3 regions of the Shewanella sp. SW32 genome follow, and region 1 is predicted to be linked to each of the others. Evidence: predicted binding sites of a transcription regulator. Region 1 holds the regulator's gene; each other region holds the start of a gene.
What was found. The regulator LexA, encoded in region 1, represses DNA repair genes until DNA is damaged. The targets are predictions, from matches to a motif close to TACTGTATNNNNATACAGTA.
Positions count from the first base shown of each region.

Region 2: a site for LexA is predicted at 2,636-2,655, ahead of L5M28_RS07980 (YebG family protein). Genes of this name have one in related genera too.
Region 3: a site for LexA is predicted at 2,814-2,833, ahead of dinB (DNA polymerase IV). Genes of this name have one in related genera too.

Region 1 is NZ_JAKKSJ010000034.1:44,753-49,411, forward strand. Features, by position in the region: gene ctaD (cytochrome c oxidase subunit I) at 1-574, opposite strand, end outside; gene coxB (cytochrome c oxidase subunit II) at 584-2,119, opposite strand; gene L5M28_RS18490 (cell division inhibitor SulA) at 2,523-3,035, opposite strand; gene lexA (transcriptional repressor LexA) at 3,032-3,652, opposite strand; gene plsB (glycerol-3-phosphate 1-O-acyltransferase PlsB) at 3,813-4,659, shown strand, end outside.
Region 2 is NZ_JAKKSJ010000010.1:99,498-104,156, reverse strand. Features, by position in the region: gene prc (carboxy terminal-processing peptidase) at 1-910, opposite strand, end outside; gene proQ (RNA chaperone ProQ) at 939-1,568, opposite strand; gene L5M28_RS07985 (GAF domain-containing protein) at 1,849-2,307, opposite strand; gene L5M28_RS07980 (YebG family protein) at 2,325-2,624, opposite strand; gene L5M28_RS07975 (paraquat-inducible protein A) at 2,832-3,464, shown strand; gene L5M28_RS07970 (paraquat-inducible protein A) at 3,466-4,083, shown strand; gene L5M28_RS07965 (PqiB family protein) at 4,070-4,659, shown strand, end outside.
Region 3 is NZ_JAKKSJ010000012.1:36,436-41,094, reverse strand. Features, by position in the region: gene L5M28_RS08915 (DMT family transporter) at 1-677, opposite strand, end outside; gene L5M28_RS08910 (LysR family transcriptional regulator) at 770-1,669, shown strand; gene dinB (DNA polymerase IV) at 1,714-2,790, opposite strand; gene bfr (bacterioferritin) at 2,994-3,461, opposite strand; gene bfr (bacterioferritin) at 3,471-3,944, opposite strand; gene nqrM ((Na+)-NQR maturation NqrM) at 4,198-4,422, opposite strand; gene L5M28_RS08885 (FAD:protein FMN transferase) at 4,438-4,659, opposite strand, start outside.

The DNA.
Region 1 (4,659 bases):
GCGCGCGTAAATTCACTATGGTCACAATCACGTTGATTGCGCCCATGATCGAACTTATCCCCATGATGTGAATAGAAAATACAAAGAGCGCCGTGCTATCTGGACTATAAGTGGTAGACAGTGGCGCGTAGAAGGTCCAACCAAAGTTAGGTCCGCCACCTTCCATAAATAGCGAACTGAGAAGGATAGTGAAGGCGAAGGGGAGTATCCAAAAACTCCAGTTATTCATCCGTGGCAGCGCCATATCAGGCGCCCCTATCATCATAGGGATCAGCCAGTTAGCTAGCCCTGTAAAGGCCGGCATTACCGCGCCGAATACCATGATCAACCCATGAACAGTTGTCATTTGGTTGAAAAAGTTGGGCTCGACCAATTGTAATCCAGGTTGAAAGAGTTCAGCGCGGATCACCATGGCCATAGCGCCACCGGTTAAGAACATAATGAAGCTGAACCATAAATACAAAGTACCTATGTCTTTATGGTTGGTGGTTAGCAGCCAGCGCATAATGCCCTTTGGCGCACCATGATGATGGTCATCATGGGCTGCGGTTTGATCTTGAGTCGTAGTGCTCATCATTATCCCCTACTGTCCATGACTTGCGATATCAGCAGGTTGCACTGTATCGCCGGTATTGTTACCCCAAGCATTGCGTTCATAGGTAATGACTGCTGCAAGTTGCTGTGGGCTAAGCTGTTTGCCAAATGCCTGCATAGCCGTGCCCGTTTTGCCGTGCATCACAATATCGATGTGATTGGCGACTGGTCCAATGGCGATAGCACTACCCACTAGCGCGGGGAAGGCGGGTGGTATTCCTGCACCTGTCACTTGATGGCAGGCAGCACAGAAGGTCGCGTAGACAGTTTCACCTTCGGCCATGAGGGCGTCATGGCTGAGTGTGGGGAGGCTTGCGGGATCGACTGCAGCTGAGACGTCTGTTGCAGGTGCGGGTGTTGGGGTTGTACTGCTTGGTACCGCGGCGGATGTTTGTGCAGAACTGCCGTTCATGTACTCGTTGACGTCTTTGGCTTGCACTGCATCGCCAGTATTATTGCCCCAAGCATTACGCTCGTAGGTAGTCACTGCCGCGATTTCTTGTGCAGTCAATTGCTTACTAAACGCTTGCATGGCTGTACCCGTTTTACCGTTGAGCACAATTTCAAGGTGAGCGCTGAGTGGTCCTGTTGCAATCGGGCTACCTTTAAGGTGCGGAAATACGCCTTGCAACCCTTCGCCATTGGGCTGGTGGCAGGCTGCGCAGTGCCCGAGGTAAACTTGTTCGCCTAGAGTCATCAACTCTTCTTTACTTAGGATTTGTGATAAAGCGGCTTGAGCGGCTTCAGCCGCAGCACCTGCGGCTTGTTTCTGCTCTGTTACCCAAGCCTCAAACTCGGCTTCGGGTAACGCTTGTACTACGATAGGCATAAAACCATGGTCTTTACCGCAGAGCTCGGCGCATTGACCACGGTAAATGCCGGGTTTGTCGATGCGAGTCCAAGCTTCATTGATAAATCCTGGATTGGCATCTTTCTTAATGGCAAAGGCGGGTACCCACCAAGAATGGATGACATCCTCTGAAGTCATCAGAAAGCGGATTTTGCGGTTTATCGGTAGAACGAGCGGTTTATCGACTTCCAATAGATAGTTTTCACCCTTGGTTTCGGTGCCTTCGATTTGTGCTCTGGGTGTTGTCAGTATGCTATAAAAATCAATATCTTGATCGAAATAGCTGTAATGCCATTTCCATTGGGACCCCGTAACTTTTACGGTGAGATCGGCGTTGCTGGGATCTTCCATTGCGATTAAAGTTTTTGTCGCTGGAATCGCCATTAAGATCAAAATGATAAATGGCAGAATCGTCCAAGCGATTTCAACTTTAGTGCTTTCGTGAAAGTGGGACGCGACAGCGCCTTTGGATTTTCTGTGGTTGATCATGGCGTAAATCATGACGCCAAAGACCACTAGGCCTATTGCGCAGCAGATATACAAGATGGTCATGTGCAAGTGATAAACCTTGCCACTGATCTCGGTCACGCCAGGGGTCATGTTGAACCGCATGTCCGCGGCGGTCAACGGTGGTGCGAAAAGCACCACGAGTAAACAATACAACAATTGCTTCACAAGACTTCTCCTCTGCCAATTGCGAATAGCAACTACAAAGAAGAGCAACACAGTAAGTCTCAACTCTATGCAAACTCTTCAGTTCCCAAAAAAGCTTTTTTGACTTCAACGTGCGTTGGCGGCTGTTACTTTTAATCAAGTATTGTTACTGCTGGTAATTAGCCACGCTGGCACATACTGCTGAAATAAATCTGTTCTCTATTTTTAGTGGCGCTTCGAGTTCGATAAATACTCGATTCATTGACCACGGTGGGTGATATATCATCACCAACTTAACCAACCATACTTGCTGTTTAAATATTGATCAAGATCACTTATTTATCTAATTATCTGAAAAATTGCCAAAAAAAAGCCTCACATTCATAGGTGAGGCGGCTTTCAAGGTAAAAAATTAAATGAATATTTAGTGTACAGCGCTAAAAAAAGATTGCTGACCGAAGAGATTGCCTTGCTCAATACGTACGTCTGCATGTAAGTGACTGTTTACGTCTTCAAGCACTATGCCCATAGCTCTGGCACTTTTAGCCACGATTTGTAGGCGTCGATTATCCCGCGCATCCAATGATTGAGTCCAAGTAATGACTGCACTGGACGTACCACTTGTCAGGGCTTTTTCCATCGCCCACAGGGTTTCGACTTCATCTTTAGCATGTACCAGCAAAACTCTATCCATACGCACACCTGCGCTGGCGAGCATTTGCTTGTAGCCAATACTTGGAGGGTTGATGAGCACTAACCAACGGCCCTGTTGGCTTAACTGAGCGAGTTGTGCACTCAGATGAATTAATTCGTGGCGACCTTGAGTCTTGGTTGGCATACAGGCGATAGGCGCATGGTGCCAGTCATAGTCGGCATCACGGACTTCATCGAGCCACAAGCCCGGATGGCGGGGGGCATTGCCAAGTAGTTTATTCATAGCCAATCTCCATTACGGATCACACCGACGGCGAGTCCTTCAATTGTTAAACTTTGGAAGCCTAAATCCACTTTAATCGGGGAGTAATCTTCATTTTCGGCATGTAGATAGACTACATTACCTTTTTTTTCGAAACGTTTAACAGTGACATCGTCATCGACTCTAGCGACAACCACTTGACCATTTCTAGCTTGTTCTACTTTATGAACTGCCAGCAAATCACCTTCGAGAATGCCGATATTTTTCATGCTGTCGCCTTTTACTCGCAGTAAAAAATCGGCGGCGGGATGGAACATGCTTGGGTCGACTTGGTAGTACTGTTCAACATGTTCTTGGGCGAGGATAGGTTCACCCGCGGCCACTTGGCCGATGAGCGGTAAACCTGTTTCAGTCAAATCTTCGATTTCCGCAGGCAGACGAATGCCCCGAGATGTGCCTGGCATGATCTCAATGCAGCCCTTTTTCGCCAACGCTTTAAGGTGTTCTTCAGCCGCATTGGCGCTCTTAAAACCTAAACGGGTTGCGATTTCTGCCCGAGTGGGTGGCATGCCAGTATCGGCAATATTTCGTTTAATTAGCTCTAAAATTTCAGCTTGGCGTGGCGTCAAAGGTCTCATGGTGTTTCCTGTTTTTCTATACAGTTACTGTTAGTATATACAGTATTATTTGCAGCGCAAGTATTAACCACTTTTTAGCTATGTTGGAGAGAATTAGCGAATATTGCCCATAGTCTGGTATTCTATCGGGCTAGTAAACGCACTTAATTGCATAAGAATAATGCCTAAACACGACTCTCTTTGGTTGAAATCATTACGTTGGATCCAAAAACACTTAGTGCACACTATTGTGGTGCCTCAGGATCCCTTTGCCGATCTGAATCTGGATGCTTCCAGACCCCTTGTTTATGTGATGAAAACAGAATCCCTCAGTGACATAGCTGCTTTGAGCGAAATAACGGCTAAGTTAGGTTTACCAAGCCCTTATGAGCCTCTAGTGGCTAATGGTGTGACTGCGCCTCGGGTTGTCTGTCTTCAAGGACGTAAGCCACTGTTTGGCGAGCGTGCTGGTAATGAGCCTTTCCTCGAATGCTTTATGCGTTTGTTAGCCGTGCATAAGGAACGTCCTGAATTGGATATTCAACTGGTGCCCGTGAGTTTGTATTGGGGTCGCACGCCAGGGAAAGAAGACGACACTATGAAGGCGGCCGTATTTGAGCGGGAAAACCCGACTTGGCTGCGCAAGTGCTTGATGATTTTGTTCTTAGGTCGACATAACTTCGTGCAGTTTTCGAATGCCGTATCCCTGCGTTACATGGCAGACGAACATGGTACCGACATGGGGATTGCCCATAAGTTAGCACGGGTTGCACGCGTGCATTTCCGTCGTCAACGTAAGGTAATGACAGGGCCTGTGCTGCCAAACCGCCAAGCATTATTTCATTCGCTGCTCAAATCTGAGTCGTTGCGTAAAGCGATTCAAGAAGAAGCGGCCAACAAAAAGATTTCTGAGACCCAAGCGCGCGAGACGGCCATTGAGTATCTCGATGAAATTGCTGCCGATTACTCAGATAGTTTAGTGCGTATTGCTGAGCGTTTCTTAACTTGGCTGTGGAACAAGCTTTACA
Region 2 (4,659 bases), on a different contig from region 1:
CCACGTCGTCTAAACGCCAGCCGATTACATCAACAATTTCACCGCCTTCTTGACCGACGCCGACAATCTTGTCTTCCGGCGACAGTTTTTCACTGCCCGCAGCAGGGCCGCCAGTAATTAAACTTTTAATGACAGTGTAATCGTCTTCAAGTTGCAGTTGAGCACCAATGCCTTCAAGGCTCAAGTTCATTTCCATTTGGAAACGTTCAGCATTGCGTGGTGAAAGGTAACTTGTATGTGGCTCAATGCTACGAGAGAAGGCATTCATCACGCCTTGGAACACGTCTTCACTGTTAGTTTGAATCAACCGTTTAATAGCGTTGTTGTAACGCTTTTGGAGGATATCAACAATCTCAGGCCATTGCTTACCTGTGAGTTTAAGATTTAGTGCATCGTATTTAACACGTTGACGCCATAACTCATTAATTTCTGTCTGGTCTTTTGGCCATGCGGCCTCATCGCGGTCGTACTCATAGGCATCACCGGGCGCAGAAAAATCCATCTCTTTATCTAATAGAGATAAAGCATAGACAAAGCCTTCATAGCGGCGCTTTTGGACGATATCAAACATTTTATAGGCAGGCTCAAGTTCACCAGAACTAAGCATGTCATCGAATTGGGTAGCATAAGGTTTAAAACTATCGACATCCGCTTGGGTTAACACATTGCGGCGATAATCCAACTGCTGCAGATAACGATCAAAAATTTGCGCAGAAAAGGCGTCATCGAGATTGAATCTATGATAGTGCGAACGAGTGTATAAGTCCGTTACCCTTTTGCTCGCAACCTTATGTTGCGCTTCCTGCTTGAGAGTGGGTAACTCGCTGATTTGAATCGTGGGTGGTACGGCCCAAGCCGAGAATCCGACAAAAACAGTGGCGATCGAGGTAGCCAAAGTGAGTTTTCGCATCAACAAGTTACTCCGTTTTAATAAATGATTACAGCAGGATATGTTCTGCTCTAACTTTAATCGTTAGGCCACTATCAAGCTGAACATGAATATCTTCCTTGTTAATGTCAGTAATCACACCGGCTACGGGTGTCATACCTAATTTAACATTGACGCGTTGTTTTTTCGTTAAATCAGTCAATTGTGCTTGAACATAATTGACGACTGGCGCTGCAGCTTTTGGCGCAGGCTTAGCAGGACGCTCAGTTTTAGCACGCTGAGGAACGGCCACCTTTTTAGGTGTTTTCTTCGCCGCAGGCTTAGGTGCAAGTGCTGCACGTTTCGCTTTGGCCTTATCCTGACTCTCTTTCAACATGGCTTGAGCATGATCAATGTGCTCTTGCTCTAACTCGCCGCAAGGTTCGCCATCCAGGTTTACGCGTTGTGCGCCTGCTTTAACGCACTTTAAATAGCGCCAGCTGCTGGTGTAACGTCTCAAGGCAACTCTGAGCTGAGTTTTACTGACTTTAGAATCATCAGCCAACCTTTCAGCCAAATCTTGAAACAATCCGATTTTTAATGGCTTAGTTTCACCTTCAGCAATAAAGCACAAAGGAAATGTTTCATACAAATACGCCAAAATTGCATTGGTGTCGGTCAACTTTTCTGTTGATTCCATCATTACTTCCACAGTCAAAAAGGGACATCGATTCGAGGTGATATATATCAGCTTCTTACATGTCGTTTATCTTCGTTAAACTCAATATTGAGTCAACGTACAAATTAGCATCCTAGCCGCGTTTACTAAAGTTAAAAAATATACCTTAACAAATTTTGTCAGCTCAAAACACTAAGCTTATTCATTGCATGCCAATCAAACCAGCTTAATGCGTGCAGGCGCATATTATAAGGCGCACGCCACCGATTGCGACTATGAATTATGCGTTATTGTACGCAAATTAATCAAATAGGCAGTTTTCAAAACTTTTAACCAGTAATTCCAGCCCCTTTTGGTCTTCTTCATCGAAACGATCGAAGATAGGACTGTCAATATCGAGCACGGCAACCACGTTACCTTGCGCACGAACTGGCACAACGATTTCAGAATTACTGGCAGAATCACAGGCAATATGACCATCAAATTGATGGACATCGGCCACTCGCTGAGTTTGATTAGTGAATGCTGCAGTACCACACACACCTTTTCCTAACGGAATGCGTGTACAAGCCACTTTACCTTGAAACGGGCCTAATACTAGTTGTTCGCCACGCATGACGTAGAATCCCACCCAGTTCAGCTCAGTTAAATTATCATTGAGCAAGGCTGAAAAATTCGCCATCGCCGCAACAAGGTCATCTTCCCCTTCCAACAAGGCCAAGGCTTGACGGTTAAGTGACTCATAAAATTTCGATTTCATTACATTTCCTAACAATTTTATTCTGCTGCTTCGGTCTTTTTAGCCGCTTTTTTCGCTGCAGGCGGATTCGTTGGCGTACTATTAACCTGAACTGCGCCTTTAAGCAAGTTCGTCAGCTCATCTTTATTGTTAGCAAAATAGAATGCGAGCTTTTCGCCCACACTTTCATCTATACCCAAATCAGCTTTTTGAATGAAGGGGATAAGGTTATCGGCGATATCGAGCATCTTATCGTAGGCATCAGCCTCCTTCTTAGATGTGAATGTCATCTTTTCAACCCCTTCTCTGACCACGACAAACTGTGTTATTACTGCCATGACTGCCCTCGCACTGTTTTTATATACAGTAACTAGAGTGACATAGATTGAACTTGTGATGCAAGTGTTCTGATTAATCTGATATTATTAGCGTACTTTCGTTGCCAAGATTATAAAAGCGCTAGACGTGGCTGAACAGCTAACTAGCACGACACTTTGCACCGATCTCGCTGTTATTACTCCTATTAGGCTAATATATATTTTTATATGCATGAAAACGCAGCAGAAAATTCAGTAACCCTATGCCGCTCCTGCGATTTAGCAGTCCGCAAACGTGCCTTGCCTAGCGGCGTTAGAGCAATCTGTCCTCGTTGCAGCACTGCACTTTATGACACGCCATACTGCTCTGTGAATGGTATGTTAGCCCTATGTATTTCGGCATTAGTGTTTTATTTCCCTGCTAATTTTTTACCCGTACTCGAGATCCACTTTTTCGGCAGTATTCGTACTACCACGGTTTTCCAAGGGGCATTTGCAGTATTTGACCAAGGCTATTGGGTTGTAGGTGTCGCCGTACTTGCCGCAGCTGTGATAGGTCCAGGCTTATTACTGTTATCGATATTGACACAGATTTTAATTGTAAAATGGGGGTTGAGTAGCCTTTTTTGGCGTAACTCATTGAAGCAGTTATTAAAATTTCATGGTATCTTATCGCAGCTCACTATGCTGGAAATTTATGTGATCAGCTTCTTAGTTTCATCATTTCAGCTATCTGATTTTTCGGACATTTATTTTGGTATGGGCACATTTTGCTTCACTATGCTGTTTCTCGTGACCTTGTTTCTACAAAGAGAATACGATTTAGAACATATGTGGACGTTATTGGAAGGTCATAGCTGATATGAAACAACAAGGTAAAGATATCGGCCTATGTCTCTGTAAAGTGTGTCGCCAACTCAACAGCAGTGAACTCACGCACTGTCAGCGCTGTGAAACTGAGTTGCACGTCAGAGACTATTCCAGCCTACAAAAAAGTTGGGCTTTGTTGATTACCGCTGCCATCTTGCTGGTGCCTGCCAACATTTACCCTATCACTATGCTGACCAATCAAGGGCAAGTGCGGCACGACACGATTTTTTCGGGCATTTTGCATCTAGTGCATTCAGATATGTTGCCCATTGCCGTGATAGTTTTTACTGCCAGTATTTTAGTGCCATGGATTAAAATCATCGGCTTATCCATTTATCTGTGTGCGATCAGCTTTGATATTCCGATTTCAAAAAAGAAATTGATGGTGGGTTTTCACATCATCGAATGGATTGGTCGTTGGTCAATGCTCGATTTATTTGTCATCTCAATCACAGTGGCATTAGTGAATATGGGACAACTACTCGATGCTAAACCCGCGCCTGCAGCGACTGCATTTGCCTTGGTTATTCTGTTAACTCAGTTAGCCGCAAAAGTGTTAGACACTCGTTTACTCTGGGATCGATTGGAACCTCAAGATGACACAAATTGAATCGCCGAAAGTTGTAAAGAAAAAACTCTTTTCGCCCATTTGGCTACTGCCTATTGTCGCGTTGGCATTGGGTGCGTGGCTGGGCATTAAGAGCATTAAAGAATCGGGGGTTGAAATTCAAATTCACTTTCCGAGCGCCACTGGGATTGACGTAGGTAAAACTTTAGTCAAATACCAAGGCTTGACTGTCGGTAAAGTAAAAGACATTGGCATCGATGAAGATCTCAAGGGCGTAAACGTTAAGGTCATGATGGACTACCGTGCTAAGCCTTTCTTAAATAAAGAGACCCTCTTCTGGCTTGTCACCCCTAAGGCCAGCATCACAGGTGTTGAAGGCTTAGATGCACTGTTTTCGGGTAACTACATTGCGATTCAACCGGGTAAAGGTAATGCGTCAACATTTTTTGAAGCAGAACGCCAACCACCGCCGATGCAAATCGGCTCAGAAGGTGTGATGGTCGAATTGACCTCCGATAAACTCGGTTCGCTCGATGTTGGCTCGCCAATATTTTTCCGCCAAATCCCAGTGGGTAGCGTGGTCAGCTATCGTTTAGATGGCAATCAAAGAGTCATTAT
Region 3 (4,659 bases), on a different contig from region 1:
CTAGAAAAAGCCGTTGCCGACAGTTCCATCAACTCCAGCCAAGGGTGAAACTCACCTCGGCCAAGCCCAACCACGGACATAGACACACTGGCAGCTATCATACTCAGCAAGGTAAAGGGCAACACAGGCAACCAATGGCCGACCCGTTGCGAACAAATGGTATAACCACTCCACGCCAACATGCCGGCGGCAATCATCACATCACCTTGGTTAAAACTAAAGTTGAGCAACTGCTGCACACTACCGTTGGTGATCACTAGCAGTACGCCCGCCAATCCACCCACTAAGCTAAACACTTGTTGTCTGCTGAGCCATTCACGCTGTAATAGCGCATTGACGATTGAAGTCACCAGCGGGCTGAGCGCCATAATCAAGGCACCATTGGCAGCAGAGGTATGCTGCAGGCCATTAAATAACGCCAGATTTAAGCCGCCCACACCAATCACACCCACTAACGCTATGACAATATATTGCACCAAACTCAATTTGGGCCAAGCCTGACGAGTAAAAACGATATATAACGCTAGAGTCACAGCCGCAATGGTAAAACGCCAGAAGACGAGGGACTCTCCTGACATCTCCTCCAGCACTCGCTTAGCAATCGGAAACACACTGCCCCAGCTAAAAACGCAAATCAGTAGACAAACGAATGTCATGTAAGGTGTATGGGATTTCATATCGGCCTCTAGGGAGGTAATTGGGATTGAGCTTAGTTTATAAGTTTCATATATTATTAAAACCAACAAGATTGAGAGCTTAAATTCCAAATATGAAACTTAATTATTCCTTAGACGATATGCGCTTATTTTGGGTGGTGGCACAGCAAGGGAGTTTTAAGCTCGCGGCGCAGCACTTAGGCATTCCACCTTCAACCTTAAGCCGTCGAATCAATCTGTTAGAACAATCCTTAGGTCTGCGTTTACTGCACAGAGACGCCCATAGAGTCAACCTTACCGCCACAGGTCAGCGGTATCTCGAACGCTGCGGCCCGCTATTTATCGAGTTAAACCAGGTATCTGGTGAGTTGCATGCGGATAAACATCAAGCGGTTGGCAAATTGCGGATCTCGGCGCCCATCAATACAACCTATCGCTGGCTAGGTGAATCACTCAACGCCTTCCAACGGCATTATCCCAATATTGATATCGATTTAAGTCTGTCGAACATGAATATCGATGTCAGTGAAAACGCCATCGATATCGCCTTTCGAGTGGGCGAACCTAAAGATCCCGATTGGATTGCAAGGCCACTTACCACGATTAGCTTTGTACTTTGCACCAGCACATCGGCAACGCAGTGGCATGCGCTGCAATCCATTGAAGAGCTGGATCAGCATCCGGTTATCATCGCCAAGCCCACAAAAACGTGGCGTTTACAGCACAATAGCACAGGGCAAAATGTCGAGTTTGAACCAAGGGGGAATATCAAACTAGCCGTCGATGATATGGCGATTGCCTGTCAGGCCGTGGTGGCGGGGCTTGGGATTGGACTCATACCCATCAGCATGGCGAGTGAACAGATACGAAGTGGCAAACTCATTCAAATACTGCCCGAGTGGCAAGGTATTCCGCGCACCGCCTACTTGATGTATCGCGATCGGGACAACCTGCCCTTACGGGTCAGACTGTTAATTGATTTTATGTTGGCGAATCCACCCGAGGCTTATTGAGCCAATGCAGGCATGAGTCTGCGGCTTATCGACTCAATAAACGGCTAGAGTGCTAAATCCAGCTGAGTCTGGCCGTTTAAGCTTGTGGCGACGACAAGAGTAGAATCAGTAAGGCCAACTGAAATCCCCAATAGACGAATGCCGCGGCCTTCTTGCCTTTCCATAGCCTGTGCGAGTAGCTCATAGAACATTACAATCGAGACTTCATCGCTGCGGTGCTCAATTGTAGTCTGCTTGAAATCGTTAAACTTAAGTTTGACCACCTGTTTATGTATTTTGCGTTCCTTAGCACTGCGACTTAAACGCAACGACAGTTCTTGGATCAAACTCGGCATCACCTGCTGGCACTGCTCTAAGCTATAAATATCCTTTGCTAATGTGGTTTCAACCCCCACTGATTTGCGCTCTCTGTCGGCAGAAATCCCCCGTTCATCTATGCCTTGGGAACGCTCAATCAACACACCACCAAACTTACCGAATCGCGCTAAGAGCTCAGGTTTAGAATAAGCTTGCACATCACCACAGGTATTGAGCCCGAGCAAAGAGAGCTTTTCTGCGGTGACTTTACCAACACCGGGAATTTTACGCAGCGATAAGGTCTTAACAAACTCAGAAAGCGTCTCTGGCGTAATGACATATTGGCCGTTTGGCTTGTTCAGATCCGAGGCGACCTTAGCTAAAAATTTTACTGGTGCGATACCAGCCGATGCGGTTAAACCCGTTTCGGCTAAGATATCGCGACGAATCGCTTGGGCAATCAAGGTCGCAGAGCCCTTATATTGTTGGCACTCACTCACATCCAAATAAGCTTCATCTAAGGAAAGCGGCTCAATTAATTGGGTATAGCGAGAAAATATTTCACGAATTTGTAGCGACACTTCTTTGTAAACCTGCATCCGGCCTGGTACTAAAATCAGCTCAGGGCACAACTTAAAGGCATAAGCCGTTGCCATTGCTGAACGTACACCGAATTTACGTGCCTCGTAACTGCAAGTACTGATAACACCGCGACGGTCGCTACTGCCACCCACGGCTAAAGGCTTGCCACGGTACTCAGGAAAGTCGCGCATTTCCACTGCAGCAAAATAGCAGTCCATATCGATATGAATAATTTTTCGCACGTTGAATTCCTCCAACGCCAAAATACTGTATATAAAAACAGTAATCAAGTATTCCTGATAGATTTGGGGCCAATAAGATGTGGCCTAGCGCTGAAAAAGAGAACAAGACAAGTGTGAGGAACAACAGACATGCTTAATAACTGAGTTTCCTAGGCCATTACACTCAGTGGCCTAGGTATTTACTCAACCTAACAATCTAAGGCTCACATCTTAGTTTGCAGGTAGTTTTGCAGCCCAACACGGTCGATAAGCCCAAGTTGTTTTTCGAGCCAATACATATGGTCAGACTCTGTATCGTCGAGTAATACTTCAAGGATTTCACGTGTCTGGTAATCTTGCTTCTGCTCACACAGTGCAATCACTTTGCGCAAATCGTCCGCGACCTTGTATTCGTAGGCGAGATCATTACGTAGCATCTCTTCTACATCTTTACCTATGTTCAATGCCTCACGGGCGGCAACATTGGGTGTACCTTCGAGGAATAAAATGCGCTGCACTAATTTGGCTGCATGGGCTTTCTCATCATCTGACTCATGGGCGATACGCTCATAGAGTTCATTCAGGCCCCAATCTTCGTACATATGGGCATGGACAAAATACTGATCCATTGCCGAGAGTTCTCCCGTTAGGAGTCGATTTAACGCATCGATAACGTCTTTATCGCCTTTCATATCTTGCTCCTATTGGTCGCTAATTTGCGATTGTAGATAATTTTGAATACCGGTTAGCGTAATGAGCTCTTGCTGCGACTCGAGCCAATCTAAGTGCTCTTCTTCGTCTTCGAGAATATCTTCCAGCAGATCGCGGCTCACATAGTCCTGTTCGGCTTCACACAAGCTGATCGCATCACGCAGCAATGTAAGCTGCTCTTGCACCATGGCCAGATCGCAGTCGAGCATCTCTTGGCTATGTTCACCAATGCGAAGTTTTTCGAGTTGTTGCAGATTCGGCAGACCTTCCAAAAACAGCACTCGCTCGATGAGCTTATCGGCATGCTTCATATCTTGGATGGATTTTTTGTATTCGACGTGGTTTAACTTCTCTAAGCCCCAATGTTTAAACATGCGGGCATGGAGGAAATATTGATTGATGGCGGTCAACTCACAGGTAAGCACCCGATTCAGTTGCCCAACCACTTTAGGATGACCTTTCATAAGTTACTATCCTTGGTAAGCGTGAAAAGATTGATCTAAATCAAGCTTCTAGCCTAGTACAATTTATCGACCAACTCAAATTATCTTTATATTTCACTCACTTAATGATGAAAAGCATTCTCATTCCAGCTTAGATTAACTTGCTATCCCACTCTAATCCCAAGGATAAATCTCAAATGATTAACCCGTGTAAGAAAATACGAGGCAAAAAAATAGCCCCCTAAATCGGAGGCTATGATCGAATCAAGACTATTTAGATAATGCGGTCTTTCGTTAACTTTTCACGACGCGCTTCTTCAGCGGCCATACGACGTTTACGTTTGTCACAAGGGTCATCACAATCACACGCTTTTTCAATCCCTAGAACACCTAAACCGCCACAACTTCCTTCAACGGCTTTGCGCTTGATGAGATAACCAATCGACATGAGCAAAAAGAAGACTAACAAGATCACAAATGCCGCGATAAAAGAGGTCATGGTTTACTCCAAAAACTAAATAAGGAAAGGCTTGAAGGCGTCGCTGTAATAGACCTTAAATCCGTCGCCTTGCTTTTCGATTAGCATTATCGCCAAGTGTTCCTTCTTGGCAAGCTCCAATGATGCTTCTGTGCCCAAAACCATCATGGCCGTCGCAAAACCGTCGGCCGTCATACAATTTTGATGCAATACAGTCACGGATGCTAACTTATGATTTATCGGCAAACCAGTACGCGG